Regions from separate parts of the Rugosimonospora acidiphila genome, predicted to be linked through region 2. Evidence: riboswitches for the same ligand, from Rfam matches in the RefSeq annotation. Region 2 holds a riboswitch; the other holds the start of a gene.
What was found. A riboswitch is a leader RNA that binds a small molecule or an ion and turns the genes downstream of it on or off. The one in region 2 is predicted to bind S-adenosylmethionine.
Positions count from the first base shown of each region.

Region 1 (15,672 bases), on a different contig from region 2:
CGCAGACGATGGCCCGGGCGATCGCTATGCGCTGGCGCTGCCCACCGGAGAATTCGTGCGGGTACCGGTCGGCCGCGTCGGCGGGCAGCCCGACGGAGTGCAGCGCCTCGGCGACCCGGCGCCGGACCTCCGCCTTCCGGTCGGCGCGCGACCCAGCCCCGCCCGTCGCGGCCCCGTCCCTCGATGCCCCGTCCCTCGATGCCCCGCCCGTCGCGGTCCGGCCCGTGTCACCGGCGCCCGGCAGGCCCAGGGAGCGCAGCGGCTCCCCGACGATCCGGCTGACTCTCTGGCGCGGGTCCAGCGACGAGTACGGGTCCTGGAACACCGTCTGCACGCCCCGCCGGAACTCCCGGCGCCGGTCGCGGTCGCGAAGGTCGAGGTCCGCGCCGTCGAACAGGATGGCGCCGGCGCTTGGCCGGGTCAGCCCGAGCAGCAGGCGCAGCAGGGTGGTCTTGCCGGCACCCGACTCGCCGACCAGCGCCATGCTGCGCCCGGGCGTGACCGAGAACGTCACGTCCTTGAGCACCGGCGCCGCGTGTGGGTACGCGAAGTTCACGGCGCGCGCGGCCAGGATCGGGCCGGTGGCGGCGTTCGTGGTGGCGGCGTTCGTGGTGGCCGCTGGGTTCGTGGCGGCGGGGTTCGTGGCGGCCATCACGACCTCCTTCCGGGCAGCGCCTCGTCGAAGGCCCGGGCGCTGTCCACCAGGTCCCGGGTGTACGGGTCGCGGGGCGCGGTCACGATGTCGCGTACCGTGCCCGACTCCACCTCGGCGCCGTCGCGCAGCACCAGCACCCGATCCGTCACGGAGGCCACCACCGCGAGGTCGTGCGTGATGAACAGCAGCGACATCCCGCGCGCCAAGATCAGGCCGGCCAGCAGGGACAGCACCTCCGCCTGGACCGACACGTCCAGCGCGGTGGTCGGCTCGTCCGCGATGAGCAGCGCCGGTTGGCAGGCCAGCGCCATGGCGATGGCCACCCGTTGCCGCTGCCCACCAGAGATCTCGTGCGGGTACGCCCGGGAGATGCGCTCCGGCTCGTCCAGCCGTACCTCGGACAGCGCCGCCAGTACGGCCTCGCGCAGCGCCGCCCCGCGCAGCCCGCGCCAGCGTCGCAGCGGCTCGGCGACCTGCCGCCCCACCCGCATCAACGGGTCCAGCGCGGTCAGTGGTTCCTGGAACACCACGCTGGCGGCCGGGCCGCGCAGCTGGTTGAGCCGTCGCGAGGGCGCCCCGATGACGTCGGTGCGGGGCAGTCCGGGCGCGTCGAGCACCACGCGACCGGAGGCGGTCATCCCCGGCGGCAGCAGCCCCATGATGGCCAGCGAGGTCAGTGACTTGCCGGAGCCGGACTCGCCGATCAGCCCCAGCCGGTCGCCGGCCTCGACGGAGAAGGACAGGTCGCGCACGAGGGGTCGGCCGTCCGGCGCGTGGATGGACAGCCCGGCGACCTCCAGCAGGCTCACCGCGATCGCCTCCTCATCGTGACCCGTCGCCCCATCGCGACCCGCCCTGTCGTCGAGACCCGCGCTGTCGTCGAGACCCGCGCTGTCATCGCGGTCCGCCCTGTCATCGCGACCGCCTCCGGGTCGGGTCGGCGACGTCCCGCAGGCCGTCGGCGATCAGGTTGACCCCGACCACCAGCATGATCAGCAGCACCCCGGGCGCGATCGCGCCCAGCGGCGCGGTCAGCACGGTGGCCTGAGCCTCCTGGAGCATGCGCCCCCACGACTCGTTGGGCGGCGGCGTGCCGAGCCCGAGGTAGGACAGGCTGGCCTCGGCGAGTACCGCCACGCCCAGTTGCAGGGCGAGGTTGACCACCAGGGTCGGCCAGATATTGGGCAGCACGTGCTCGGCCACGATGCGCGGCCACGAGGTGCCCGAGGTCCGCGCGGCGGTGACGTAGTCCTGGCCCAGGATCCGCTTGACCAGTACCCGGGTCAGCCGCGCCACGATCGCCGCGGAGCCCAGCCCGATGGCGACGATCGCCGTGGCCAGGGACGCGCCGCGGGCGGCCACCAGCAGCATGGCCAGCAACAGCACCGGGAACGCGATGAGGATGTCCAGGGTCGCCGCGATCGTGTCGTCCAGCCAGCGGGTCGCGAAGCCGGCCGCCAGCCCGGCGGCGACGCCGAGGATGCCGCCCAGCACGACCGCGCCGCACCCGACCTCCAGCGCGATGCGCGCGCCGACCATCAGCTGGGTGAGCAGGTCGCGGCCGAGCTTGTCGGTGCCCAGCAGATGCGCGGCGCTCGGCCCGGCCAGCCGCCCGCCGGACAGGTCCGAGGTCGAGTACGGCAGCCAGAACAGCGAAAGCAGCGCGACGACGACGATCAGCCCGGCCAGCACGCAGCCGACCACGAGGGTGACCGGTCGCCGCCGGCGCGCGGTCACGCGCTGCGGAGTTTCAATGGCCGCGCTGGTCACCGGGCCGCTCCCGGGTGCGGCGCCCGGAGGCGGGGATCGATGAGGCGCTGGGTGAGGTCGGCGAGGAACCCGATCACCAGTACCGCGAACGTGCTGACCAGCAGCACGCCCTGGATGACCGGATAGTCGTGTTCCGAGATCCCCTGCACCAGCAGGCTGCCCAGGCCGGGCAGGGAGAACACGCTCTCCACCACCACCGCACCCAGGAACGTGGTGGCCAGTTCGATGCCCAGGATCGAGACGACCGGCACCGACGCGTTGCGCACTCCGTGGCGCCACATCGCCGAGACGAACGAGGAGCCCAGTGCCCGGGCGGTACGCAGGTAGTCGCTGTCCAGCACGTCCAGGGTCGCGGAGCGCACGTAGCGGATCAGCGAGGCGGACATCACCAGCGCGATGGTGAGCACCGGCAGGACCAGGTCATTGAGCGCGGCGCCGGGATTGGCCCAGTCGTCGGCCGGGAAGCCGCCGGATGGCGACACCCGGAGCTTCAGCGCGAAGATGACGACCAGCAGCATGCCGAGCCAGAAGACCGGTACCGCGAGCCCCAGCTGGGACACGCCGCCGAGCACCGCACCGTACCAGCGGCGCGACTTGTACGCCGCGAGGAAGCCGACCGGTACCGAGATGACGATCGCCAGCGCGAAGGCCAGCAGCGTCAGCGGAACGGTCACCACCAACCGGGACGTGATCTGCGAGCCGACCGGCAGGGTGCTGACGAATGAGTGGCCCAGGTTCAGCGTGGCCACCTGCCCGAGCCAGGTCACGAACTGCTGCGGCAGCGGCCGGTCGGTGCCGATCTCGTGGCGCGCGGCGGCGATCTGCTGCGGGGTGGCGCCGACCGACAGCAGCGAGTTCGCCGGGTCGCCGGGCAGCAGGCGCAGCAGCAGGAACAGCACGACGGTGGCGAGAAAGAGCGTGACGATCAGGAACGCCACGCGCCGCAGCAGGTAGTGGAGCAACAGACATCCTTCCGGCCCGGGCGCTTCCCGCCGCTGGTGGCGGCGGCGGGAGGCGCCCGGGTGGGCTCAGCTCTTCTTGATGTCGTACACGTAGAACTGCGAGTTCAAACCGTTGATCGGGTACCCGGACAGGTCCGTGTTGGCGACCACGATCTGCGGGTACAGGTACAGCCAGTCGCTGGCCGCGTCCTTGGCGATCTGCTCGTTGACCTTCTTGAGCAGGGCCGTCTGCTGTGCCGTCGTGGTGGACTGCTCAGCCTGCTTGACCCACTCGGTCACCTGCGGGTTGTTGTACCCCCAGTAGAACGTCGGGTCGCCGTACCAGACCACGTCGCGGTCGTTGACGTGCTCCTGCATCGTCGCCACGAAGTCGTGGTTCTGGTACACCTTCGTGTACCACTGGTCCGCCGTGATGATGTTGATGTTCACGGTGATGCCGACCTTCGCCAGCTCCGCCTTGATGAACGTGGCGGCCGTCGGGTGCGGGTCGTAGTTCGGCGTGTCCAGGGTGAAGGTGAAGCCGTTGGGGTACCCCGCCTGGGTCAGCTCCTGCTTGGCCAGGCTCACGTTGTACGGGTTCACGTTGGTGAGGTCCTCGTACCACGGGTCGGTCGGCGGCACCATCGAGCCGATCAGCGTGCCGTAGTTGCCCCAGATCGACTGCAGCAGCTTCTTGTTGTCGATGGCCGAGGTGATCGCCTTACGCACCAGCGTGTTGTTGAACGGGGCGACCCGGTCGTTGAACGCCAGCAGCAGCTTGGTGGTCGAGTGCCCGTTGTTCACCTTGTAGTTCTTGTTGCTGGTGAACTGGCTCAGCGCGTCCGGGCTCTGCTCGCTGGTGACCACGTCCACGGCGTTGGTCAGCAGCGCGTTGTTCAGCGCCGTCGCGTCGGTGAAGTAGTGGAACACCACCTCCGCGTTGGTGGCCGGCGTGCCCCAGTACCCGGCGAAGCGCTTGAGGGTCAGCGTCGAGCCGCGCTTCCACGTGCCCACCTGGTACGGGCCGGTGCCGTCCTCGCTGGTGGTGAGGTTCTTCGCCTGGTCGTTGAAGATCCAGACGTAGCTGAGGTTGTAGACGAACGAGATGGACCGGCTGGTCAGGGTGACCACCACCGTGCTGTCGTCCGGGGTGGTGATGTCCTTCACCGCGGTGAAGCTGCTCTTGCGCGCGGACTGCGAGTTCGGCGCGAGCACCTTCTGGATGCTGTACTTCACGTCGGCCGAGGTGAGCGCCTTGCCCGAGTGGAACTTGACGCCCGTGCGCAGGTGGATGGTGTAGGTCAGCCCGTCGGAGCTGACCTGGTAGCCCGTCGCGAGCAGGTTGGACACCGAACCGTCGTCGTTGAGCTTGAACAGGCTCTCGTACACGTTGCCGTTGAGGGCCTCGGTGACTCCCTGACCGCCGCCGGCGGTGTCGTCCAGGTTCTGCGGCTCGTAGAGCGAGCCGACGTTGATGGTCGCGTTCGTGTCGGTCCCGCCGGTCGACGAGCCGCCGTTCGCGTTGGTGCCGCACGCGGCGAGCGCGAGCACGGTTGCCATGGCGGCGCCGAACAGCGCCACCGCCTTCTTGTTCACGGGGTTCTCCTGTTGCCGACCCGAGCGGCCGGATGAGGGGTGGGCTTCTGACTTGCGTCAGTGGGGTCAGTACGGGTGGTAGCCGTCGCGGAAGACTGCCTGCTTCTCGCCGGCCTCGACCGGCATGCCGAAGCGGTTCTGCCGCGGCGGCAATGGACAGTTGTAATGGGGGGAGAACCCACAGGGCGGGACGAAGGCCCGGTTGAAGTCGAGAACCACCCGGTCGTTACCGGGTTCGTGCGGTACCACCAGGAACCGGCCGGCGCCGTAGGTCTCGCGGCCGTTGGTCGGGTCGCCGAAGACGAGCAGCAGGGTGCCCTCGTCGTCGAACGCGTGCAGGACGTAGTCGGTGCCGTCGAGCGAGAAGCTGATCTCGCCGGGTACCGCGAGGTCGCGAGTGCCGCCGTTGTCCTTGAGGTGCTCGAAGGGCACCGAATGCGCCCCGGGCAGTGTGGCGTAGCCGGCCTCGATCACCCAGTCCGGGTTGAAGCCGAAGGCGTCAATGGTGACGAAGTGCTGGATGGCCGGAGAGTTCGCGTCCCACAGGCGGATGCCGCGCTCCGGCTCGCCGGTGTCGATGTTCAGGCGGGACAGCGTGGTGGCGGTCACGCTCGGGGCGGCACCCACCAGCGCCTCCTGGGGCGACTGGCTCGTGTCGGCCTCGAACCACCGGGTCTCGATCAGCGCGAGATTGCCGGTGGGCTGGACGACCGCGGCCAGCCGGGAGGCCCGCCAGGCGTCCCAACCGGCACGAGCAGCCTCGATCGTGCGGGCCGCGGCGAGTGCGGGCATGCTCGAACTCTCACTTCGTCTGTGCCGGGCCTGAGGCCCGGAAGTCCTGTCCGGGCGGTGTGCCCGGCTTGCCGACCACCGTCCGTGATGTAACGACCGCGTAGGTGATCGCCCAATACCCTACAGCGACGGTCGGCTTTCTCCCCGCGGCGTCCGGCTCGGGCCGGCCTGGCCGCGGCCGTTCCGCCGGAGGTTTCGCCTGACTTATCGGATATTCACGGGCGTAACGGTAACGTTTGCCGCCGGCTCGGTGTGATCAACGAGTCAGCGCGGCCGCCGCTCGCACCCCCCGACCGCCGGCCCTCGACCGGCGGCGCTAGCCTTGCTGACAGGTCATGAGTGCCAGCGTTCAAGCCCCGGCTTGCTGGCCGGCAACCCTCGTTGTTCGCGGTGGGGTGCCCCGGGTGAGGACCAGGCCGGCGGCGACCGCCGCACGGCAAGCGCGGACCCTCCCCGGGGTCCTGCACGCAGGAGGACTCTCATGTCGGTGACCCTGTCCGATTCCGTCGCGTCGCCCGCCCTCGCGCCACCCACCGCCGGGTCGCGGGTGGTGTCGCCGGTGGTTCTGCCGCCCACCACCGTGTCGCCCGGCGCCGCCATCCCGGCCCCGGCAACGCCCGAGCCCGGATCGCCGCCCGAGGCCGGATCGCCGCGTCAGGCCCGATCGCTGGGTGAGCCCGAATCGCCGCAGGAGGCCGCCGCCCTGCCCGGTCTCGCCGTGCTGGGCGACCGGCTGCCGGTGACGCTGCCCGACGGCCGCACCGTCGACTACACCAACCTCGACTACGCCGCCACCGCCCCCTGCCTGGTCGCGGTCGCCGACGCGGTCAACGAACTGCTGCCCTGGCACGCCAGCGTGCACCGGGGCGCCGGGGCCGCGTCCCGCCGCTGCACCTTCGCCTACGAGCGGGCCCGCGAGACCATCGCGGACTTCCTCGGTGCCCGGCCCGACGACCACGTCATCTTCACCCGCAACACCACCGACGCCCTGAACCTGCTGGCCCGCGCGCTGCCCGAGCAGACCATGGTGGTCGGCTGGGCCGGCGAGCACCACGCCAACCTGTTGCCCTGGCCCCGGTCCGTCCGGTTGCCGGTGCCCGAATCGCCCGACGACGCCATCCGGGCGCTCGCCTCCGCGCTGGCCGTGCTCGAGCGAGACACCCCGGTCCTGGTCGCGGTGACCGGCGCCTCGAACGTGACGGGCGAGGTGTGGCCGATCGAGCGGCTGGCCGAGGTGGCGCACCGGTACGGGGCGCGGATCGTCGTGGACGCCGCTCAACTGGCCGTGCACCGGCCGGTGTCGCTCAGCGAGTCCACAGTGGACTATGTGGCGTTGTCCGGGCACAAGCTGTACGCGCCGTTCGGCGTGGGCGTGCTCGCCGGCCGGGCCGACTGGCTGGACGCGGCCGAGCCGTACCTGGCCGGTGGGGGAGCGACCGAGTACGTCGGCGACGCGACCCACGACGTGCGCTGGCACGCCGGCCCGGCGCGGCACGAGGCCGGCTCGCCCAACCTGCTCGGCGCCGTCGCGCTGGGCACCGCCTGCGAGCGGATAGCGGCCGCCGACCGGGGCGCCATCGACGCGCGGGAGCAGGCGCTGCTGCACCGGCTGCGTTCCGGCATCGAGGCCCTGCCGCACGTCGCCGAGCTGCGTACCTTCTCCGCCGACCACGAGCGGGTCGGGATCGTCAGCTTCGCCGTGGCGGGCGTACCGGCGTCGGAGGTGTCCGAGCACCTGGCCGACCGGTACGGGATAGGGGTGCGCGACGGGCTGTTCTGCGCGCACCCGCTGGGGCGGCGGCTGCTGGCCGAGGCGTCGGCCCGGCTGGGCAGGCCGCTGGGCGGCAGCGCGGTGCGGGCCAGCATCGGGCTGGGCACCACGCCCGAGCACATCGACCGGCTGCTCGCCGGGCTGAGCGACCTGGCCGGCTGACGCACCCGCTCGGCCGGCCGATCCACCGGCCGGCCGGAATCGTCAACCCGCCAGTATCGGCATGGCCACGGCCGCGATCAGGGCGCCCACGGCGGCGCCGACCACCACCTGGGCGACGGTGTGATCTCCGAGCCGCACCCGTGACCATCCGATCAGGGCGATCACGGGGACCGCGAGCAGCGACCAGCCGTGGCCGACTTCGGCGCAGATGACGAGTACCGCGGCCGCGGCGGCCGTGTGACCCGACATCTTCCAGAAGTGATTGATGGCGGCACCCACCAGCAGCCCCAGCCCAACGGTCCCGGCGCCGGCAAGGACCAGCCTCGGCGCGCCGAGCCGCACGAGAATGAAAATGCCGATTCCCGTCGCGGCCATGGCCATCAGAAGGGGGATCAGGCGCTGGCGCCGGTCACCGAGGTGGCGGTCGGTGAATCGGCCGCGGCGAACGCCGTGAAGTACGAAGGCATACGGCGGAGCGATGGTGATCAGGATGGTGACCCCGCCGAAGAGCAGTCCGGCCGCATGGGTGCTCCCGCCGAGCCACCCCAACAACAGCTCCATGGCGGCCACGAGCGGGACGGGCGACAGGACTTCCGTCACGACCCGAGCTACCCGGATCGAGCCGACAGCCGCGGGCCTTCGCGTCCGGATGGGAGGCTCAGTCCGAAGGCCACCGTTCACAACGGGCTGAGGGTGGCCAATTCGTCGCGGTGGAGCACTCCACCGACCGACGCCCTGCTGTTCACGCCACACAGTTTACCCTGCTCGCGGGCGCCCCTATGGGGACGACCACATCCGGTGGTGACCCGTTCGGGCGGTCGCGTAGGTTCTGTCGGGTGACCGGGCCGAACCAGACACCGTTGAGCACGCGGCTGTGGAGCGACTGTTCGGCGATCTACGCGCAAATCACCGCTCACCCGTTCATCACCGGGCTGGTCGACGGCACGCTGGGGCCGGAGCGGTTCGGCCACTATCTCGCGCAGGACGCCCACTACCTGCGCGAGTATGCCCGGGCGCTGATGCTCGTCGGGGCGAAGGCGCCGACCTCCGCCGACGTCGCCATGCTCGCCCGGCACGCCGCGAATACCATCGAGGTGGAGCTGGCCCTGCGCGCCACGACGCTACCGACCGTCGCGGTGGACCCGGTCGCCGTCGCCGGACCCCTGCCGACCACCCGGGCGTACCTCGACCATCTGCTGGCGGTGGCGCGCGGCGGAACGTTCCTCGACGGGCTGGCCGCCGTCCTGCCCTGCTATGTCATCTACGGGCGCCTCGGCACCGACCTGGCCGACCGCGTGATAACCCAGCCGCTGTACCGGGAGTGGGTCGACTCCTACGCCGCGGGCCCCTTCGCCGAGGCGATCCGGGAGGTCGTCGCGCTGGTCGACCGGGTCGGTGCCCAGCTGTCGGCGGAGGCCGAACAGCGTGCCCGCGCACATTTCGTGGCCTCGGCACGGTACGAGTGGGCGTTCTGGGACGCCGCGTACCGGTTGGAACGGCCGGCACCGTGACGCGTTGATGACAAGGCCGTAACGGGTGGAGGGGTAACCGTCGGTGTTCACCGCCGCGCCGGTGGGAATGGGCGCGGCTCACGCACCGAGCTGATCAGCGCCCGCGCCCAGCGGTCGGCCGAGGCCTTCGACCCGTTCTTCGAGATCGCCTTCGAGGGGCTGCTCGCCCCGACGACCGGGTAGGCGACCGGGCGAGCAGCCTTCTGCCGCGACCGGGGTGAGCGCGCTCGCCCCGCCGCGCCCGGTTGGCGAACGCGAGTCGGGTCGCACGTAGGCTGAAACCGAACAACCGACTTCCACAAGGGGAGAGCTCATGCGCGCGACCGTCATCCACAACCCCCGCGACGTGCGGCTCGAGAACGTCGACGACCCCCGGATCCAGCGGCCGACCGACGCGGTGGTCCGGGTCGTGGCCGCGTGTGTCTGCGGTTCGGACCTGTGGCCGTACCGCGGCGTGCGGCGGCTGTCCGCGCCGCGGCGGATGGGGCACGAGTTCGTGGGCGTGGTGGAGGAGACCGGCGCCGAGGTGACCACCGTGCGCCCCGGCGACTTCGTCATCGCCCCGTTCGTGCTCAGCGACGGCACCTGTGTCGACTGCCGCAACGGCATCACCACCTCCTGCCGCAACGGCGGAGCCTGGGGCGCACCGGACCGCGACGGCCTGCTCGTCGACGGCGGACAGGGCGAGTTCGTACGGGTGGCCGTCGCGGACGGCACGCTGGTGGCCACCCCGGAGATGCCCGACCCGGCGATGGTGCCGAGCCTGCTGACCCTCTCGGACGTGATGGGCACCGGCCACCACGCGGCCGTGGCCGCGCACGTCGGCCCGGGCAGCACGGTCGCGGTGGTCGGCGACGGGGCGGTCGGGCTGTGTGCGGTCCTCGCGTCGAAGCGGCTCGGCGCGCAGCGCGTCGTCGTGTTCTCCCGGCACGTTGCCCGCCAGAAGCTGGCCCTGGAATTCGGCGCGACCGACATCATCGCCGAGCGCGGCGCCGAGGGCGTGGCCCGGCTCACCGAGCTGCTCGGCGGCACCGGCGCGGACGCCGTGCTCGAGTGCGTCGGCACCAAGGAGGCGATGCAGCAGGCCATCGACGCCACCCGCCCCGGCGGGTTCGTCGGCTACGTCGGCGCGCCGGTCGGCGGCGCGGAGCTGCCGATCGGCCAGCTGTTCGGCAGCAACGTCAACATCGCGGGCGGCGTGGCCCCGGTCCGCACCTACCTGCCGGAGTTGCTCGGCGAGGTGCTCGACGGCACCATCGACCCGGGCCGCGTCTTCGACCTCGAGCTGCCGCTGGACGAGGTGGTCGAGGCGTACGAGGCGATGGACTCCCGGCGGGCCATCAAGTCGCTCGTGCGCCCCTGAACCCGCGCGTCGCGGGCGTGCCCGATCCGATCGGGCACGCCCGCGGCCACCGCCCGGCGGTGGCACCATGGACGGTGTGCGGGCGTGGCCGGCGGGTGCCGGCGGCGAGGAGCGGGTCGGCCGGCAGCGGCTGCTGGCCGCGCACCGGGCCGCCCACGACTTCTACCGCCACCGGCTGATCGGGCAGCCGAGGGCGACGGCGTACCTGGAGAGCCGGGGCATTCCCGCGGCCTGCGCGCAGGCGCTGCCGTGGACCATCGGGTACGCCCCGCCGGGCTGGACCGACCTGCGCGAGCGGCTGCGCGCCACGGGCTTCACGAACGCCGAGCTGGCCGCGGCCGGGCTGATCACCACCGCCCGCGACGGCCGGCTCATCGACGCGTTCCGCGACCGGGTGGTGTTCCCGATCCGCGACGGGGACGGCAACGTGGTGGCCTTCATCGGCCGCGACCTGTCCGGCCGGCCCGGCATCCCCAAGTACCGCAACACCGTGACCACCGCCATCTACCGCAAGAGCGAGCTGCTGTACGGCCTGGCCGAGCAGTTCGACGGCGGGACCCGACCGGCGGCGGTGATGCTGGTGGAGGGGCCGGCCGACGTGGTGGCGGTGGCCCGCGCCCGATCCTCGCTGGCCCGATCTTCGTCGGCGCGCGACCTCGCCGCGTGGCACTACTGTGCCGTGGCGCCGTGCGGCACCGCGCTGACCGCCGCACAGGTCGCGCTGCTGGCCTCGGCGGTGGAGCCGGGCACCCCGCTGATCTGCGCGTTCGATCCCGACCCGGCGGGCGCGATCGCCACCGACCGCGCCTACCGCCTGCTGCGCGACTGGCCGGGGCCGGTCGAGGCGATGGTGTTCCCGCCCGGATCGGACCCGGCCGCCCTGGTGGCCGCCGGCCCGGCCGACGCCCTGGCGCTGTTTGGCCGGGTACGGGTGCCCCTGGTCGACGTGGTCCTGCGACACCGCCTCGCCCCGCACCTGGCCCGGCTGCGCGAGCGGCTGGCCGAACTGGCCCGGTTGGGCAGGGATCCGGCATCCGAGTCGGCGGCGCTGCGGCTGGACGCGGCGCGCGCCCTGGCGCCGCTGCTCGCCGAGGTGGCCGAGCAGGAGCCGCTGCACGCCGCGCGGCTGTTCGCGGAGGTGACCGCCGGACTGGGCGTCAACCCGCTGACGATGTTCGAGGCGGTGTACCCGACCGAGGGGTGACTCGGGCACCGGCCGATCGGCGTCGGTCACATGGCCCACCCCGATGGCCTGGCCGCCGAGGTCGACCCTGGACAGTTCCCGGTTCCAGTGGAAGTATGCGGTCACGGTGGCGACGCGCGCCGCTGGCGCAGGTAGGTATCCAGCGCGGTGGCGAGGGAGACGACCAGCGCGACGCCGGCGATCACCGTACTGAGCCAGCCGGTCACGTTCGCTCCTGCCGTCGTCGTGGTGCCGGCGGCGTGCCTCGTCGCAGCGGAAGTATGCCCGAGCCGCCGCGCCCGCCGCCCGCCGGTCCGGTAGTCCCCCTCCGGTACCCGCGGGGCGTGATTCGCCAGCCTCCGACGGGGGCGCCGGGTGATGATGAGGGCGATGAGCCGGCCCAAGGTACCCGACCGTTCCCCGCATCCGGTAGAGCCGCATCACTACCTCTCCGGCTGCGTGCTCTCCGCGCTCGCGGGCGCGGTGCTGGCCGTCCAGTCCAGGATCAACGGGGACTTCGGCCACCGGGTGCACGACGGCGTGGCGGTGAGCTTCATCAGCTTCGGCAGCAGCCTGGTGTTCAGCGCTCTGATCATGATCGGGGTGGCGATCCGCCGGAGGGCGCGGGCGATCGTCCGGGAGGTGCGCACGCACCGGCTGCCGGCGTGGTATTACCTCGGCGGCATCGCCGGCGCGTACACGATTCTCAGCCAGGGCGAGGCGGTCGCCGCGCTGGGCGTGGCGGTGTTCACCATCGCGGCGGTCGCCGGGCAGTCGGTGTCCAGCCTGCTGGTCGACCGGCTCGGCATCGGGCCGGCCGGCCGCCGGTCGATCACCGGGGTACGGCTGGTCGGTGCCGCCCTCGCGATCGTGGCGGTGATCGCGTCCGTCAGCGGTGAGCTGCACGGTCTGCGGTCGATAGGCCTGATCGTCCTGCCCGCGCTCGCCGGCATCGGTACGCCGTTCCACCAGGCGCTGAACGGACGCGTACGGGTGGCGAGCGGCAGCACTATGTCCGCCACCACGATCAACTTCCTGGTCGGCACCGTCGTGCTGCTGCCCGTGTTCGGCATCGACATCGCGCTGCGGGGGTTGCCCTCCGGATCGCCCACGCCGTGGCCGGCCTACCTGGGTGGCCCGCTCGGGGTGGCCTTCGTCGCGATCACCATTACGGTGGTGCGCTACATCGGGGTGCTCCTGCTCGCCCTGGCGACCATCGTCGGGCAGTTGGTCGTGGCGGTGATCCTGGACGAGTTCGCCCCGGAGGAGGGTGCCCACCCGGGCCCGGGCACGTTCATCGGCGTGGCGCTGACCATCGTCTCCGTCGTCGTGGTGATCGCGTTCCGCCGGCGCCAGCCGGAGCCCCCGGCCGGCGCCAGCGGCTGAGCCGGCCTACTGGAGCATCGCGCACAGCGGGGAGAGCAGCGCCCAGCCGATCAGGGCCGTGTGGTGATCGAGCGAGGTGCCCGCCCGGCCGATCCGCTCCGGGCTCCCGCGCATCGCCCACAGCCGCTTCGCGTCCATCCAGGCGATGTCCCGCGCGATCTCGACCGCCCGGTCCTCGTACCAGTCGTCGAGCGGGCCGTTGAGCCGGTCGATGACCAGCTGCCAGGTGCTCAGGTACCCGCGTCGCAGCTGCGGGATCTTCTCGTAGAAGATCTCGTTGACGTGCAGGTAGTCCTGGTGCTGCGGCTCCGAGGAGTAGTCGGTGCCCAGCAGTTCCCAGGTCCGCACCACGGCGAACGGCAGGTCGTAGTTCACGTGCGCGTTGACCCCGGCGATCGCGGCGGGCAACGACCGGATGCCCTTGTTGTCGATCTGCCGGAACAGCACCTTCCACGCCTCCGGCGTCTGGGCCGCCGACCGGCCCCACAGGCGGATCGCGTTGAAGTAGCGCTTGGCGAACTCCACGTCCAGCACGGTCAGGAACTCGGGATCGCGGAACGCACCCTGGTTGAGGTGGTCGAGGATCGTGCTGGTGATCGTCCAGTACAGGTGGTTGAAGGCAGCCACCGGGTTCTCGTCGTCGTCCGGGGTCGCCTTGTCCAGCAGGATCTGCAGGTCGCTCAGTTGGGCGACGACCTCGGCGACCTCGTGTGGGGTACGGGACGCGACCTCGGCGATCTCTCCCTGCACCATTTCCCATGCCCGCTCGGTCATGAAAATCCCTCCCCTTCGTTTCCGGCGCGATCCCCCCAGACGGCTCACGGTGCAGGATCTCAGCGCCGGGCCGATCTCGGCATCCCAATATCGATCGATGTCGGCAACCCGTAGCGGGTCGGTCGGCTACCCGACCGGCCGGGCCCCGTCCGGCCCGTCGCGCACCCTCACCCGGCGCGCTGATTGCGCTGGTAGATGGCCGTGGCCTGGACCCTGCTGCGGATGCCGAGCTTGTCGAGGATGTGGGAGATGTGCACGCCCACGGTGCGCGGGCTGATGTACAGGGACTCCGCGATCTTCCGGTTGGTGTCGCCCTCGGCGACCCGGGCGAGCACCTGCCGTTCGCGATCGGTCAGCACGGCCAGTTCGTCGGCCCGCTGGCGGGTACCGACCGGCGCCGCCCGCCCGTTCGGTGGACGCTCGGCGGTGCCGGGCGCCGCGCCCCCGGCCGTGCCGTTGCCGCCGACCGAGCCGTTGCCGCCGACCGTGCCGTTGCCGCCCACCGTGCCGTTGCCGCCCACCGTGCCGTTGCCGCCGACCGTGGCCGGCTCGTTGAGGGTGGTCCGGGCGCGCTGCGCCAGCCCCCTGATCTCCTCGATGAACGGGCCGGCGCCCAGGTGCACGGCGGTGTGGTACGCGCTCTGCAGCACCCGGGTGGCCTCGGCGTTGCGGGTACGCTGCCCGAACAGCGCCTCGGCCTGGCGCAGCCTCGCGTACGCGGCGGGGTACGGGTGGTTGTTGCGTTCCCAGACCGCGGCGGCGCGCTCCCACGCGGCCGGGTCGGACCGCCCCTCGACCCGGTTGATCTCGGCGGAGCACAGTTCCCGGTAGCCGATGACCGCTTCCCGTACCGGCTTGGCGGCCGTGGCGCTGTCGCTGCTGATCCGCTCGGCCATGTGACGCAGGCGGCGGATCGCGTTCTCGTCGGGTTCGTCGACGCCGCTGCTGCGCGCCTCGGCCTCGGCGCGCAGCCCGTGCCAGACCAGCGGTGCCTGCAACCACACGTCGTCGGAGCGGCTCTCGGCCAGGTCGAGCCCGCGCTGCACCGCCTCGCGGGCCAGATCGGGGCGGCCACGCCACATGGTCAGGCCGGCGCGCAGCGTGAGCAGCGGCAGCACGTGCCGGGCCCCGCCGCCGGCGGCCAGCAGCGTGTCGGTCGCCTCGAGGTCGCGCTCGGCGGCGTCCAGGTCGCCGCGACCGACCCGGATGCGGCAGCGGGCCAGCAGCAGTTCGACGGCGTCCGCGCCAGCGGGCCGGTGCCGCAGCGCCGCGGTGAGCACGTCCTCCGCCGCGGACCACTCGCCCAGCCGGAACAGCCCGTTGGCCTCCACGGACAGCAGTCGGGTGCCGTACGTGCGGCCCAGGCCGAGGTGCTCGACGCGGTCGGCGCCGCGCCTGGCCACCGACACACCCTCGCGCAGCTCGTTGAGCGGCCCGGTCAGCAGCTCGGCCAGGTGCAGGTATGCGCGGGCGACATCGACCGGGCCGCCGAGGCGCTCGGCGGTCGCCAGCGCCTCGCGCACCGTGGCCAGTCCGGTCGCGGGATCGTCGAGGTACGCCTGGCTGAAGCCCAGCACGGCGCCGGCGAGTACCAGCGAGGAGGCGGAGTCCTCGACGCCCCGCGCCGCCTCCAGCGCCCTGGCGGCCCGGCGCCCGGCCTCCGCGTACCGGCCGAGTTGCAGCAGCAGCTCCGCGCTGTGCGCGGCGGCGATGGCGGTGTCCTGCGCCGTGCGGGTGCCGTCGGCCAGGGCGCGCTCGTACTCCACCT
Region 1 is NZ_BAABJQ010000009.1:33,497-49,168, reverse strand. Features, by position in the region: gene ABEA87_RS17290 (ABC transporter ATP-binding protein) at 1-652, opposite strand, end outside; gene ABEA87_RS17285 (ABC transporter ATP-binding protein) at 652-1,464, opposite strand; gene ABEA87_RS17280 (ABC transporter permease) at 1,568-2,425, opposite strand; gene ABEA87_RS17275 (ABC transporter permease) at 2,422-3,387, opposite strand; gene ABEA87_RS17270 (ABC transporter substrate-binding protein) at 3,454-4,962, opposite strand; gene ABEA87_RS17265 (DUF1684 domain-containing protein) at 5,029-5,754, opposite strand; SAM riboswitch class IV at 6,086-6,203, shown strand; gene ABEA87_RS17260 (aminotransferase class V-fold PLP-dependent enzyme) at 6,236-7,687, shown strand; gene ABEA87_RS17255 (phosphatase PAP2 family protein) at 7,730-8,287, opposite strand; gene ABEA87_RS17250 (TenA family protein) at 8,524-9,198, shown strand; gene ABEA87_RS17245 (zinc-dependent alcohol dehydrogenase family protein) at 9,512-10,561, shown strand; gene ABEA87_RS17240 (toprim domain-containing protein) at 10,629-11,765, shown strand; gene ABEA87_RS17235 (DMT family transporter) at 12,135-13,130, shown strand; gene ABEA87_RS17230 (DUF5995 family protein) at 13,137-13,904, opposite strand; gene ABEA87_RS17225 (helix-turn-helix transcriptional regulator) at 14,072-15,672, opposite strand, start outside.
Region 1: another riboswitch for S-adenosylmethionine. It lies ahead of ABEA87_RS17260 (aminotransferase class V-fold PLP-dependent enzyme); the one in region 2 lies ahead of thrC (threonine synthase).

Region 2 (15,672 bases):
AGGCTGCGGACCTTCTCGACCACCACGCCGCCCTCGAGGCCGGCGTTGACCGCGATCTGGCGCAGCGGAGCCTCCAGAGCGGTACGCACGATCTGGGCACCGGTGGCCTCGTCGCCCACCAGGTCCAGCTTGTCGAACGAGGTCTTGCCGGCCTGAACCAGCGCGACACCGCCGCCGGAGACCATGCCCTCCTCGACGCCGGCCTTGGCCGCCCGCACAGCGTCCTCGACGCGGTGCTTGCGCTCCTTCAGCTCGACCTCGGTGGCCGCACCGATCTTGATGACCGCGACGCCACCGGCCAGCTTGGCCAGCCGCTCCTGCAGCTTCTCGCGGTCGTAGTCGGAGTCGCTCTTCTCGATCTCGGCACGGATCTGGTTGACCCGGCCCTGGATCTGGTCGGCGTCACCGGCACCATCGACGATGGTGGTCTCGTCCTTGGTGATCTGCACCTTGCGGGCGCGACCCAGCAGGTCGAGGGTGGCGTTCTCCAGCTTGAGACCGATCTCCTCGCTGATGACCTGGCCACCGGTGAGGATCGCGATGTCCTGCAGCTGAGCCTTGCGGCGGTCGCCGAAGCCGGGGGCCTTGACGGCAACCGACTTGAAGGTGCCGCGCACCTTGTTGACGATCAGGGTGGCCAGGGCCTCGCCCTCGATGTCCTCGGCGATGATCAGCAGCGGCTTGCTCGACTGCATGACCTTCTCCAGGCTCGGGAGCAGGTCCTTCACCGCGGAGATCTTGCTGTTGACGATCAGGATGTACGGGTCGTCGAGGACGGCCTCCATCCGCTCCACGTCGGTCATGAAGTACTGGGAGATGTATCCCTTGTCGAAGCGCATACCCTCGGTGAGCTCAAGCTCCAGGCCGAAGGTGTTGCTCTCCTCGACGGTGATGACGCCTTCCTTGCCGACCTTGTCCATCGCCTCGGCGATGATCTCGCCGACGCTGGAGTCACCGGCCGAGATCGAGGCGACCGAGGCAATCTGCTCCTTGGTCTCCACGTCCTTGGCCATCTTGGCCAGTTCCTCGGCGACCGCCGCGGTGGCGGCCTCGATGCCCCGCTTCAGGGCGATCGGGTTCGCGCCGGCGGCGACGTTACGCAGGCCCTCGCGGACCAGCGCCTGAGCCAGGACGGTCGCCGTCGTGGTGCCGTCACCGGCCACGTCGTCGGTCTTCTTGGCAACTTCCTTGACCAGCTCAGCGCCGATCTTCTCGTACGGGTCCTCGAGCTCGATTTCCTTGGCGATGCTCACACCATCGTTGGTGATGGTGGGGGCGCCCCACTTCTTCTCGAGCACGACGTTGCGGCCCTTGGGGCCCAGCGTCACCTTGACGGCGTCGGCGAGGTTGTTCATGCCCCGCTCAAGACCGCGGCGCGCCTCCTCGTCGAACGCGATAATCTTGGCCATTCGGCGTTGTCCTCCTGGACAATCCCGGCGCCTCCGCTTCTTAGACGGCGGCCCGTGTGTCTACGCGTGGTCAGAACGGTGCCACCGCCGCCGTCAGATGCGCCGGCAAGGGCAACACCGCTCCCCGGCCGAGCCAGACAGAGCCCGCGACGACCGGCCCCACTGCTGGGACCACACCGGCTCGACCGTTGGCACTCAGCCTACCCGAGTGCCAATCACTTGTTTAGCACTCTCCCCTTACGAGTGCAAGCGTCCGAAAACGCGGGCGGGAGCGGGGCCGCCACGGCCGAGCAGGTGGGACCCCGGGAGCGTCCCGGATCGGGGCGAGAGCGGGTCCAGACCCGGGCGGGAGCGGGGCCGGCGGCCGGCGGAATCGGGCGGCCGGGCGGACGGGGCCCGGTCGGGGACCCCGGGGAGCCGGGGAGCCGGGAAGCCGAGCGCGGCGGCGGAAAGCCGGGGGCGGCCAAGCGGATCGGGGGCGGCCGGACGGCCCGGCCGGGCGCCACCTGTCGGCTACCGGGTGATGGCCGACCCGATGGCCGGCCTCGCGCCACCGCGTGGCCGGAGCGTGCGCCCGCACCCCTAGAAAAGGCGGGTGGCCGGCGGATGATCGGGGCACGGGGTCATGTCCGCGTCGGCGCAGCCCCCTGCCACGATCGGCAAGGGTGGAAAGACGGTCGGAAACGCCACACGGGACACCGAATCCCACAGTAGTGGGGATCGATGTCCCGTGATGTCACGTCTGATACGGCCCGCGATAGCCGGCCTCGCAGACTCAGGCGATCAGGCGGACCTTCTCCGCCTGCGGGCCCTTCTGACCCTGCGCGATCTCGAACTCGACGCGCTGACCGTCTTCCAGCGACTTGTAGCCGTCCATCTCGATCGCGGAGAAGTGGACGAAGACGTCCTGCCCCCGTCGACCGCGATGAAGCCATAGCCCTTCTCGCTGTTGAACCACTTGACGGTGCCCTGTGCCACGGTGCACTTCCTCACTTCGATGGTGCTGGGTCTGCCGACCCCCGACCCCACCGCGGAGCCGGTGCCGCGGTTTGCTTGCCGGTCTGGCGGGACGCGGGGCGAAACAGCGACCGAAAAAGCACGGTACACGAGCGGTCCGTAGGCCGCACCCCCGCAAATCGGACCTCATGGTCACAGTCAAGACTCAATGGGTGTCACGGGGTAAGCGTCGAAGGGCGGGCTAGTGCAATGGCCGAAGCGGTAGTGCGGCGAGTGACGATGGCTGATGCGGCAATGGCAAGGGCATTGCGTCTTGAAATGCTCGCAGACGCCCCACTCGCCTTTCTCGAAACAATCGATGAGGCGGCGGCCCGGCCGCATGCCGAGTTCGCGGCCAAGCTGCGCGAGCGGGTGGCCGGCAACGCCCAGGCGTTGTTTGTCGCGGCGGCCGACGGCCGGCTGGTCGGGCAGGCCGGCGGCTTCACGCCGCCCGGTACCCGCGGCGTCACGCTGGTGTTCGCCGTGTACCTGGCGCCGACCTGGCGCGGCCGGGGCCTGCTCGGCCGCCTGGTGGACGCGGTGGCCCAGTGGTCGCTGGCCGCGGGCCGGCCGGAGCTCGAATTGGAGGTGATGACCGGCAACCAGCGGGCGATCCGGGCGTACCAGGGACTCGGTTTCGTCGACACCGGGCTGCGTTCGCGCCACCCGGTGATCCCGGTGTTCACCGAGTTGAAGATGCGCCGCCCGGCCTGAACCGCTGAACCGCCGGGGCCGCCACCGTGCCGTCCCGGCGGTTCAGCGGGTGCTCAGATGTGCCGGCGAGACTGGACGATCCGGAACCGGCTGGCCACGTAGGCGCCATCGGTCAGTGCCGCGTTGGCCGCCGCGTTGGCGCCGCTGGCGTGGAAGTCGGAGAACGCCGCGGACTGGTTGACGAACACGCCGCCGTTCAGATTGGCCGACAGGTGCACGCCGACCTCGATGGCCGCCTCCTCGACCTCGGCCAGCACCTCGGGCGAGGTGGAGTAGACCGCGGCGGTCAGCGCACCCTTGGCGCCGACGGTACGGCGGAACAGCTCGATGCTGTGCGCCGTCGAGTCTGTGGCCACCACGAACGAGATCGGCCCGAACCACTCGCCGTCGAAGACCTCCGCGCGAGACGCGTCCTGCGTCAGGATGAGCGGAGTTCGCACCACCGCGTCCGGGTACGCGGGGTGGCTCACGGTACGGGAGTCCAGCAGTACGGTCCCCTGCTCGCGGGCCGCCTCGATGCGCGATGCCACGGCGTCGTTGACTATCGCGCCGGTCAACTCGACCGCACGGGCGTCGTCCCCGGTCAGCTTGCCCACCGCGTCGGCGATCCCGGTGGCCACCTCGTCGAACGACAGGTGCCCCGCCCCGGTCTCGATCCCGCCCCTGGGCACCAGGATGTTCTGGGGCGTGGTGCACATCTGTCCACTGTAGAGAGTCAAGGAGAATGCGATATTCGCACACATCCCGGCGAAGTCGTCGGTCGAGTCGACGACGATCGTGTTCACGCCGGCCTTCTCGGTGAACACCACCGCCTGGCGCGCGTTGACCTCCAGCCACTCCCCGTACCCGGTGGAGCCGGTGAAGTCGATGATCTTTACCTCGGGTCGCAGCGCCAGCTCGGAGGCCAGCCGCTCGTCCGGCCCCTCGGGAGCGAGCTGGATGATGTCCGGCTCGAAGCCGGCCTCCGCTAACACCTCCCGCGCGTACCGGACGGTGATGGCCAGCGGCAGCACGGCGCGCGGGTGCGGCTTGACGATGACCGGGTTGCCGGTGGCCAGCGACGCGAACAGCCCAGGGTACGAGTTCCAGGTGGGGAACGTGTTGCACCCGATCACCAGGGCGACTCCGCGCGGTACCACGTGGAAGGTCTTGCTCATGCGCAGCGGATCGCCGCGGCCGGCCGGCTTCTCCCAGTCCGCGACGGCCGGATGGCGGGTCTGCTCCGCGTAGGCGTACGCCAGCGCCTCCAACGCCCGGTCCAGCGCGTGCGCGCCACCGGCCTGGAACGCCATGACGAACGCCTGCCCGGTGGTGAACTGCACCGCGTTGGCCAGCTCGAAGATGTGCGCGTGCAGCCGGGCGAGGATCTCCAGGCAGACGCCCACCCGCACCTGCGGGCCGGCGGCCCGCCAGGCGGGCAGCGCGGCCGTGGCGGCGGCGACCAGAGCGTCGGGCGCAGCGTGCGGATACCGCACATCGAGTGCGATCCCGAACGGTGAGGACTCGGTGGCCACGACGGAATCGGCCGGCTGGTCGAGCGGGAAATCCGCGCCCAGGTAGGACCGGAAGTCGGCGGCCCCGGTGGCCGCCGCCTGTTCGCCGTACACCCTCGGGCTCGGCGACTCGGGGAAGGCGGACCAGTAACCGCGCTCGGCGATCGCGGTCAGCGCGCGCTGGAGCGTTTCGGAGTGCTTCGCGTACAGCTCGTGGCTGGCGACGGTGGCAGTCATGGGCCAATGATGCCGGAGGCCACCGCCGGTCCGACAGGGCCGATTCTGCTCCGGTGCCGACCTCGGGCCGCCCCCCGGGCCGGGGCGGGCATGGTCAGGTGGGGCGGCGCTCATGGCACCGCCCCACCCCCGCTCCTGATCACCGGGGAGGGAACAACGCAGCCAACGGAGTCCTCCCGGCGATCAGGCGTCTATCCGGCCTGCGCCCCGGCGGGTAGCAGGTCCGATCCCGGGCTCGGCCCCCACGAGGGCAGCTCCCGCATCCCGCGCAGCGGGGAGGCGAGCACCGGCAGGAAGCAGAACATGCCGCCGATGGCGCCTATCCACATCGCCGGCCGCACCCCCAGGACCGCGCCCAACGTCCCGCCGAGCAGCGCACCCAACGGCATGGTGCCCCAGACCAGGAAGCGCATGGTGGCGTTCATCCGGCCGAGCAGCCGCTCCGGGCACAGGCCCTGGCGGAAGCTGACCTGGGTGACGTTGTAGACCACGGCACCGAACGACCAGACGCCGCCACCGACCGCGGCCAGCCACAACAGCACGCCGCGCTGGGCCAGCGGCATCAGCAGGGCGAACGGCGAGGTGGCACCGATCGAGATCCAGATCGTGGGGCCCTGGCCGAGCCGGCGGGCGACCCTGGTGGCGGTGAACGCCGCGACCAGGCCGCCGACCGCCGACACCGAGGAGACCAGGCCGATCTGCCAGGGCGGCAGGCGCAGGATCCCGGCCAGCAGGACCACCTGCAGGGCGGTCGCGATCGAACCGAACAGGTTGGAGGAGCCGGTACACGCGGCGATGGAGCGCAGCATGCGGTTGCCCAGCACGAACCGCAGGCCCTCCATGATCTCCCGGCCGAGGTGCGCGTCCGGGGCGCGCTCGGGCCGCGGCTCGCGCCGCCGAATCCGGGTCACGAACAGCGCTGAGCCGAGGTAGCTGGCCGCGTTGACGGCGATCGCGAACGGCGCGGTGAGCCAACTGATGATCAGGCCGGCCGCGGTGGGGCCGCCGATCTGGTTGACCGCCCGGACCGACTCCAGCTTGGCGTTGCCCTCGACCAGGTTGTCCCGGCCGACCAGGTGCGGCAGGAAGCTCTGGTACGCCACGTCGAAGAACACCGTGCACACGCCGGCGAGCAGCGCGACCACGAACATCTGGTACACGGTCAGCCAGTGCAGCCACCAGGCCACCGGGATGCTGCCGAGCAGGACGGCCCGGCCCAGGTCGCCCGCGATCAGCACGTGCCGGCGCCGCATCCGATCCACCCAGGCCCCGGCCGGCAGCCCGACCAGCAGGAAGGCGGCCGTCTCGCAGGCACTGAGCGCGCCGACCTCAAAGGTGCTGGCGTGCAACGCGAGGACGGCGACCAGCGGCAGCGCCAGCAGGCTGACCTGTGCGCCGAGCTGGCTGATGGTGTCCGCGACGAAGAGCTGGCGGAAGTCGTGCGCGACCAGCAGCCCGAGGCGCCCACCGACCACCGGCGGGTCCGCGGGCGCGGAGAAGTGCTGGTCGCCGCTGGCCATGAGGGCAGCGTGCGCTAGTGATTGGGAAAAGTCAACCAGTTATCTCGGTGATCCGCGACTTCTGCCATAGGCTGAACGGGCCATGTCATTCGACAAGACCCGCCGGCCGGCGACGGAGCAGGAGGCGCGCGCGCTCGCCTCCGCCTTACGGCTGCGCATCCTGCGTCTGTGCCTGGACCGGGCGCTGACGAACAAGGAGATCGCGGCCCGGCTGGGCCTGAACCCCGCGACCACACTGCACCACGTCCGCACCCTGGTGGCCACCGGTTTTCTCGCCGCTCAGCAGGAGCGCCGGGGCACCCGGGGCGCGCGCGAGGTGCCGTACCTGGCGACCGGCAAGTCCTGGACGCTGGATGTGTACGGCGCCGGCGTCGAGGGCAGCGGTCAGGCCATGATCGAGGCATTCCTGGACGAGGTCAGGCTGGCCGACCCGGCCGAGCCCCGGGTGAGCCGGCTGGGGCTGCGGTTGGACAAATCACAGCTGCAGGAGCTGCGCGACCGGGTGGCCGAGCTGCTCGACGACTTCGCGTCCCGCCCGCGCGCCTCGGAGGGCGAGCCTTACTCGATCTTCGTGGCGGTCTACCCGGACCGCTCACGTGAATGAGGTCACCGTGAATGAGTGCGGACAGGGGTAGCGCTCCGTCGCCCGGCGGTCGCTCCTGGCGGCCGACCGGCGACCGGTGGCCGCCCGCCCCGCGGGTTCGGCGCCGAGATTCGTGAGGCCCGGCGTCGGCGGCCGATGGCCGTCCCCGGCGCCGGGCCGCCCGTCCTCAACCGGTTCCGGCCGGATGACCAGCCGAAACGGCCCGGAAATTGGTCGAGAGGACGCTCGCACAGCGCTTCTGCGCCGGGTCGCTGACCTCCCGGGTTTCCCCGGGGCCAAGCGGCGATGCGTCCTCCCGCACGCAGCATCCTGCGCGCCTCAGACAACGCCGTCAAGCCCCGACGACCCCTGAAAATGGACGCAAAGCACATCCCTGATTACCCTGAGCTACCTGTTCGCCAGCCTCAGAGTTGACACGCGAGATGAACCGGCGTGAGTACTTCAGGAATCACTACGCTGGGTGATTCTCGCCGCTAAAAAATCAACCGAGAAGACCAGCCTCACGGGCGGCCTTCAGTGACGGCTTGACCCGGTAGGTGGGGCCGACCAGTTCGGCGACGGCATCCAAAGTCTTGAGCCCCTCGCCGGTGTTGAGCACCACGGTCTCGGCCGTCGGGTCCAGCTTGCCGGCCGCCACCAGCTTGCCCAGCACGGCGGTGGTCACCCCGCCCGCGGTCTCGGCGAACACGCCGGTGGTGCGGGCCAATTGCCGGATGGCGGCACGGATCTCGTCGTCGTCGGCGTAGTCCATCCAGCCGCCGGTGCGCCGCACCGCCTCGAGCGCGTACAGGCCGGCCGCCGGGTCGCCGATGTTGAGCGACTTGGCGATCCCGGTCGGGCGCACCGGAGTGATCACGTCGGTGTCCTGGTGCAGCGCGACGGCGATCGGGTTGCAGCCGGCCGACTGGGCACCGAAGATCTTCCACGGGGTGTTCGGGACCAGCCCGATCGCGACCAGCTCGCTGAACGCCTTGTCGACCTTGGTCAGCAGCTCGCCCGAGGCCATCGGGATGACCACCTGCGCCGGCAGCCGCCAGCCCAGCTGCTCGGCGATCTCGTAGCCGAGAGTCTTGGAGCCCTCCGCGTAGAACGGCCGGACGTTGACGTTGACGAAGGCGGTGTCCTCGAACTCGTCGGTCTCGGTCAGCTCCGAGCAGAGCCGGTTCACGTCGTCGTACGAGCCCTCGATGGCCACCACGTCGCCGCCGTACACGGCGGTGCTCAGCACCTTGCCCTGTTCGAGGTCGGACGGGATGAAGACCACGGACGGGATGCCGGCCTGGGCGGCGTGCGCGGCGACCGAGTTCGCCAGGTTTCCGGTCGACGCGCAGGCGAACCGGGTGAAGCCGAAACCCTTCGCGGCGGTCAGCGCGACCGATACGACCCGGTCCTTGAACGAGTGGGTCGGATTCGCCGAATCGTCCTTGACCCACAGCGGTCCGGTGATGCCCAGTTCGGCGGCGAGCGCGTCGCCGCGCACCAGCGGCGTGCAGCCCGGGTTGAGGCTCACCCGGGTGGCCGGGTCCTGCCCGACCGGCAGCAGCGGAGCGTAGCGCCAGAGGTTCTGCGGGCCCGCCTCGATCTGCTCGCGGGTGACCCGGGCCAGCGCCTCGGCGTCGTAACTGACCTCAAGGGGGCCGAAACACTCGTAACAGGCGTGCTGGGCGGCGAGCGGGTAGGTCGCGCCACAGCCACGGCAGACCAGGTTCCTGGCGGCGGTGGGAACGGTGTCGGTTCCGACGTTTGCGTCGATCGTCGACGTCATGGGAGGCCTTCCTCTCATCTTCCCAGGGTGAGTCTCACAACCCTGGACGGAATTGGCACCTGCACGCCGGTGGCCTCAACATCGAGGTGAAACGCGGTGGTTGCCGGGGCTTCAACGGGCCGTTCCCTCTGCCCCTCTGGATGAGGTATTCAGTTGTAAGTTCCGCTGACAGCTTAGCTCACTACGTCCTTACGCAAGAAGTGCCACCAGGCCAGGCCGAAGAAGCCCGCCGCGTAGACCAGGGCCGCGATGGCGCCCTTGACCATGTCCTCCGTCTGGATCGGGTTGGAGATCAGGCCGAGCCAGGCGTCGCCGTAGTGAGTGGGCAAGATCACTCGTATCGAGCCCAGCGCGGTGATCTGGTCGAGGATGCCGGAGAGGATCTGCAGCAGCACGGCGCCGCCGACCGCGCCGAGCGGCGCGTCGGTCGACACCGACAGCAGGAACGCCAGGCCGGCCACGATCAGCAGGGTGACCGCCAGGTACGCGACGATGCCCAGCAGGCGCAGCACGGCCGAGCCGGGTGCCACGTCCCCGGCGACGGTGGTGCGCAACGGATGCCAGCCGTAGCGCAGGGTTCCGGCCAGCAGCGCCACCCCGGTCAGCAGGAGCAGCGACACCAGGCTGTAGAACAGCGCGACGAGCAGCTTGCTGCCCAGCAGGCGACCCCGGGGTACCGGGACGGCCAGCAGGTACCGCAGCGAGCCCCAGTTCGCCTCGCTGGCCACGGTGTCACCGCAGAACAGCGCCACCACCACGACGAGCAGGAAGGACGCGGACACCAGCAGGGTGAACAGGGCGAAGTTGAGCCCGCTGGACCGGCCGATGTCGGCCAGCGCGGCGAACTGGCCGCGATCCCCACCGCCGCCGTCACCGGTCCCGCCGAACTCGAACGCCAGCAGGATGACCAGCGGGAGCAGCACCATGAAGCCCAGGCTCAGCTGGGTGCGCCGGCGGCTGGCCTGGCGCCGCAGCTCGGTGCGGAAGCTGAGCGTGGCGGTCGGACGGTACCCGCCGGCCGCGCCGTCCACGGTGGGCGCCGGGGCAAGGGTCGACTCCATGGACATCAGCGCTCTCCGCTCGCCTTGGTGTCCCCGCCGACCAGCGACAGGAACGCGTCCTCCAACCGGCGACGCGGTACCACCCGGTCCACGCCCACGCCGGCCCGTACCAGTTCGGCCACCACCTCGGCCCGGTTCGCCCCGTTCAGGTCCGCCACCAGGGTGCGTTCGCCCTCGCCGGAGACGCTGCGCGCGCCGTTGCGGTTGAGCACCTCGGTGGCCGCGGTCGGGTCGGACACGTCGAACTGCACCGAGGGCGAGTCCCCGACGATGTCGTCGGTCGGCCCGTCGGCCACCACCATGCCCTTGTGCACCACGACCACGTGGGTACAGGTCTGCTCCACCTCGGCCAGCAGGTGGCTGGAGACCAGTACGGCGCGCCCGTCGGTGGCGTACCGGCGCAGCACCCGGCGCATCTCCGCGATCTGCGGCGGGTCCAGCCCATCCGTCGGTTCGTCGAGCACCAGCAGTTCGGGCAGGCCGAGCATGGCCTGCGCGATGGCCAGCCGCTGCCGCATGCCGTGGCTGTACGTCTTGATCCGGCGGTGCACCGCGTCGCCCAGCCCGGCTATCTCCAGCGCCTCGTCCATCCGGGCGTCGGCCAGCGGCCGCCCCGTCGAGCGCCAGTAGAGTCGCAGGTTGTCCAGGCCGGACAGGTGCGGCAGGAAGCCCGGCCCCTCGACCAGCGCACCGAGCCGGGACAGCACCGGCGCGCCGGGCACCAGCCGGTGGCCGAAGACGTAGATGTCGCCCGCGGTCGGCTTGGTCAGGCCCATGAGCACCCGGAGCGACGTGGTCTTCCCGGCACCGTTCGGGCCGAGCAGGCCCACCACCTGTCCACGCCGGACGGTGAAGTCCACTTTGGACACCGCGACGAAGCCGTCCCCGTACTCCTTGCGCAGACCGCTGACCACGAGCGGCACGTCGGCCAGGTCGGCCCGTACCGAGTGGTCTGCGGTGCGGTGTCGGCGCCGGGCGACCACCACCGCCACCACGACTGCGATCGCGATCAGCGCCGCCAGGCCGCCCAGGACCCACCGCCAGATCAGGTCGGGGCTGGCCACCGGTACACCGTGGACGGTCGGCAGCCGCACGCCGCCGGCCGCCGAGATCTGGTACACCGTCGGCGCCGCCGGGCTCAGGTACCCCTGATCCGAGGTGGCCACGGTGACCCGGAGCAGGTGCCCGGCCTGGAACTGGTGCACTATCGCGGGCAGCGTCACGGTCACCGGCGTCGCGTCGTCCAGGCTGCCCGGCAGGCCGGTCAGGTGCACCGGAGCGACCAGCCCGTCCGGCAGGGTGGCGCCGCTGTGCGGATCGACGTCGTACAGCTTGACGAACAGCACCGCCTCACCGGTGGGACTGGCCGCCCGTACCTGTACCGTCGGCGCGCCCACGACATCCACTGTGGACGGTAGCGGTTTGGAGTAGAAGTCGGCGTGCTGCCCTGGAACGTCCTGAGCCGCCGAACCGGTGATGCTGGACAGCCCACCGCCGCCCACCCCGGGCAGCGTCGAGACCGCGCCCGGCGTCCCGTTCGGCGGATTGACGGCCGGCTGCGGCGGGCCCGCGACCGCGACGGTCCGCGCCGAGCGTCCGGACAGCCCCGGGTAGGCGCCGGCCGTGTAGCCCAACGCGACCACGCCGTTGGTGTTGGCGTCGATGCCGGCCAGCCGGGAGTAGGTGAAGGTGTCCGACGGCGTGGGCCCGGCGCCCTTCAGGTAGTGGTTGAGCCACTGCGTCGTCAGCTCGTTCGAGCGGTCCTGATCGGACTGCGGTCCGGAGCCGCCATCGTGCCCACCGGTGAACCAGTCGACCCGCACCGGGGTGCCGTTCGCGGCGATGCCGCGCGCGTTGGCGTCCGCCTCGGACAGCGGGAACAGGGAGTCCGCCTGCCCCTGGATCAGCAGCGTGGGCGCGTGAATCTGGTTCAGGATGCTGGCCGGGCTGGACCGCTGCAGCAGCGCCAGCTCGTCGGGGGTGGCCCGACCGGTGGTGGCGATCGACAGGTACACCTGGCAGAGGTCGGCCGCGAACCGCCCGCAGGACAGATCGGTGCCCTCCGCCCCAACCGGTGGGGCGCCTCCGCCCGGTGCCGCACCGCCGGCCCGCGACGCGGGCACGGCGGCCCCGGCGGGTACCGCGCCGCCGGTGAAGAAGATGCCCGCCCAGCCCTTCTTGAACACCCCCGAGGACGCGCCGGCGCCGGTCGCCTCCGGTAGGAAGGCGTTGGCCAGGCTGTTCCAGGTGATCTGCGGAACGATGGCGTCCACCCGCCGGTCGTACCCCGCGAGCATCAGCGCCAGCCCGCCGCCGTAGGAGCCGCCGACCGCCGCCACCCGCGGGTCGCGGGGGCCGTCCTTGCGCACCTCGGGCCGGGTGGCCAGCCAGTCGATCAGGCGCTCCGCATCCTTGACCTCCCAGTCCGGGCTGTCCAGGTGGATCTCACCGCCGCTCTTGCCGAACCCCTCGGCGGTCCAGGCGAGCACGGCGTATCCCTGGTCGGCCAGGTCCTCCGCCTGCGACGCGACGTCGTCCTTGGTGCCGCCGAACCCGTGCGCCAGCAGCACCGCCGGGACCGGGTGGCTGGCCGACGCCGAGCGGGGCTGGTAGTAGCTGGTGTCCAGGCTGATCGGGGTGTTGCCGTCGGGGCCGGTGAGCACGTTGATCATCTGAGAGGTGACCCGGTATCCGGCCGACGAGGGCCAGGCCGCCCACGTCACCGCCCCGACGAGCACGGCGAGCGCCGCCGCCCCGGCGACGATCCGGCCCCGGGTCAGGCGCGGGTGGGGCAGGGCATGGCGCAGGCGCGCGGACAGCGCTGTAGGCATGGTCGAAACGGTACGTCGTCGGGGGCCCCCACTGTCCCGAACCCTCTCAGCCCGCGCTCAGCAAACTACCGGTAGGCGAAACTCGGGCCGGCGCGCGGATAGGCTCGCAAGCGTGACCGACAATCGCAGCCCCGGCGGCGTGGGCCGGACACGGGCGCACGATGCCGCCTCCCTGACGCTGACCGCGAGCCTCCGGCCGGCCGCGCTGGACGCCCGGCGCGGCATCGTTCGCCTGCACCCCGAGGTGATCGCCGCGCTCGGGCTCCGGGCCGGCGACCCGGTCCGGCTGGCCGGGCGGCGCGAGACGGCCGGGATCGTCGCGTTCGCCGAGGCCGGAGCCAGCCGTGCCGTGCTCTACGCCGACGACCTGCTGCTGGGCAACCTGGGCGTGCGGGACGGCGGCCAGGTCAACGTCGCCCCCGCGGACGTACGGGCCGCGCACCAGGTCACCCTCACCGGGCCACCCGAGATCGTCGCGGTGGTCACCCCGGAGATGCTCCGCCTCGCCCTGCTGGGCAAGGTGATCACGGTGGGCGACAACGTCTCGCTGCTGCCCCAGGACGTACTCCCGGCCAGCGGCGCCCGGCCGCTAGTCCAGGGCGTGCGGCGCAGCCTGGCCAACACCGTCGGGTACGGGTGGACCACGGCGCTGCTGACCGTGACGGGTCACGAGCCCGGCGACGCCGGAGTCGTCACCATGGACACCATGGTCGGTTGGCGGAACGGCCAGGCGACCCACTCCACCGAGACCCAGGTGACCCCGACCGTGGAGCCCACGCCGGCGGCGCCCACCATCGAGGACCTGCCCGGCCTGCGCAGCCAGGCCCAGGAGCTGACCGAGCTGCTGGACCTGGGCTTCCATCACCGCGAGGTGCTCACCCGGCTCGGTACCACCGTCTCGCTGGGCGTGCTGATCACCGGCCCGGCCGGCTCCGGCAAGTCCGCGCTGGTGCGCGCGGTCGCCGCCGATGTGGGCGCGATGGTCACCGTACTCTGGGCACCCGAGATCGCCGCGCTGGCCAACGACGACGCGGCCCGCCGGCTGCGCCGGGCGTTCGAGTCGACGACCACGCCGGGCGTGGTGATCGTCGCCGACACCGAGGCACTCGCCCCGCGGGACGAGCCCGGGCCGCTGCCCACCGTGTTCCGCCAACTGCTCGGCGAGGCGCTGCGGGACGGCATCGCCGTGGTGTGCACCACCAGCCGTCCGGAGGCGGTGGACCCGACGCTGCGCTCGCCCGGACTGCTCGATCACGAGCTGGCGGTACCCCTGCCGGACGCCGCCATGCGCCGCGAACAGCTCACCGTGCTGACCCGGCCGATGCCGCTGGCCGAGGACGTGAAGCTGGACGACGTCGCCGCGCGTACCCCCGGGTTTGTCGCGGCCGACCTCGCCGCGCTGGTACGGGAGGCCGGGGTACGGGCCGCCCTGCGCCAGAAGGTCGCCGAGGCGCCGGTGGTGGCGGCCACCGACTTCTCCGGCGCGCTGGAGGTGGTCCGGCCGACCTCGATGGCGGAGTCCACCCTGGAGCTGGCCAAGGTGACCCTGGACGACGTCGGCGACATGGCCTCCGTCAAGGAGGTGCTCACCGAGTCGGTGCTCTGGCCGCTGACGTACCCGGACACGTTCGCCCGGCTGGGCGTGCAGCCCCCGCGCGGCGTGCTGCTCTACGGTCCGCCCGGATGCGGAAAGACCTTCCTGGTCAAGGCGGTCGCCGGCACCGGCCGGGCCAACGTGCTCTCGGTCAAGGGCGCCGAGTTGCTGTCCAAGTGGGTCGGCGAGAGCGAGCGCGCGGTCCGGGAGCTGTTCCGCCGGGCCCGGGAGGCGGCGCCGAGCCTGGTGTTCCTGGACGAGGTCGACGCGCTCGCACCGGTGCGTGGGCAGGCCAGCGACGGCGGTACCACCGACCGGGTGGTCGCCGCGCTGCTCACCGAGCTGGACGGGGTGGAGTCGCTGCGCAACGTCGTCGTGATCGGCGCCACCAACCGGCCGGACCTGGTCGACCCGGCCCTGCTGCGCCCGGGACGGCTGGAGCGGCTGGTGTACGTACCGCCGCCGGACGGCGACGCCCGCGCGGAGATACTGCGCTCCGCGGCGCGCAGCGTGCCGCTCGCCGCGGACGTCGACCTGGCGGCGCTGGGCTCCACATTGGACGGTTTCTCGGCGGCGGACTGCGCCGCGCTGATCCGCGAGTCGGCGCTCGCCGCCATGCGCGAGTCGCTGGACGCCGCGACGGTCACCGCGCAGCACGTCGAGACGGCCCGCGGCCGGGTCAGGGCGTCGCTGGAGCCGTCCCAGGTGGCGTGGCTGGAGTCCTACGCGCAGCGGCACGCACCCGGCCCCGCGGCCACCTGACAGTGCGCCCCGACCGTGCCGCCCGAGCGCGCTGGCTCAGCTCGTCCGGCCGCCACTGCGCGCGCGGGTCCTGGTGGCCCGCAGCCGGCGCAGCCGCTTCACCAGCACCGGGTCGTGCGCGAGCGCGGCCGGGCGGTCGAGCAGCGCGTTGAGCAGTTGGTAGTAGCGCGTCGAGGACACGCCGAACTGGTCACGGATCGCCTGTTCCTTCGAGCCGGCGTGCCTCCACCACCGGCGCTCGAAGGCGAGCATCGCCAGCTCCCGCTCGGTCAGCGAGTCGACGGCGTCCGGGGCCGAACGCTGCTCCGGCACGCGGAACGTGGCAAGCTGGTCCGGGTCTCCGGGCTCGTCAGACTCGTCATCACCGAGGTCGTCAGCGTCCGCGACGTCGTCATCCGTGCGGTCGTCATCCGTGACGTCATCGTCGGTGATGTCGCCGTCAGTGATGTCGCCGTCGGTGATGTCGCCGTCGAACTCTTCGACGTCGCCGGGCTCACCGGCCGACTCGTGGTCGTCGACGCCCACCCTGTCCATACCGAACGAGGGTAGTACGCCCGCCGGTCACCGACACCTGTCAAACATCCGCGCGCCGACGAGCCGACCAGCGGCTCAAACACGGACCGGTCAGACGCGGACTGTCAGACGCGGACCGGTCCGACGCACACCGGTCCGACGCACACCGGTCA
Region 2 is NZ_BAABJQ010000031.1:61,968-77,639, forward strand. Features, by position in the region: gene groL (chaperonin GroEL) at 1-1,409, opposite strand, end outside; partial or broken gene ABEA87_RS35025 (cold-shock protein) at 2,185-2,387, opposite strand; gene ABEA87_RS35030 (GNAT family N-acetyltransferase) at 2,616-3,119, shown strand; gene paaN (phenylacetic acid degradation protein PaaN) at 3,173-4,849, opposite strand; gene ABEA87_RS35040 (MFS transporter) at 5,041-6,369, opposite strand; gene ABEA87_RS35045 (winged helix-turn-helix domain-containing protein) at 6,452-6,973, shown strand; gene thrC (threonine synthase) at 7,455-8,738, opposite strand; SAM riboswitch class I at 8,750-8,885, opposite strand; gene ABEA87_RS35055 (ABC transporter permease) at 8,912-9,805, opposite strand; gene ABEA87_RS35060 (alpha/beta fold hydrolase) at 9,805-12,630, opposite strand; gene ABEA87_RS35065 (AAA family ATPase) at 12,743-14,986, shown strand; gene ABEA87_RS35070 (DUF3263 domain-containing protein) at 15,023-15,520, opposite strand; gene ABEA87_RS35075 (DeoR/GlpR family DNA-binding transcription regulator) at 15,670-15,672, opposite strand, start outside.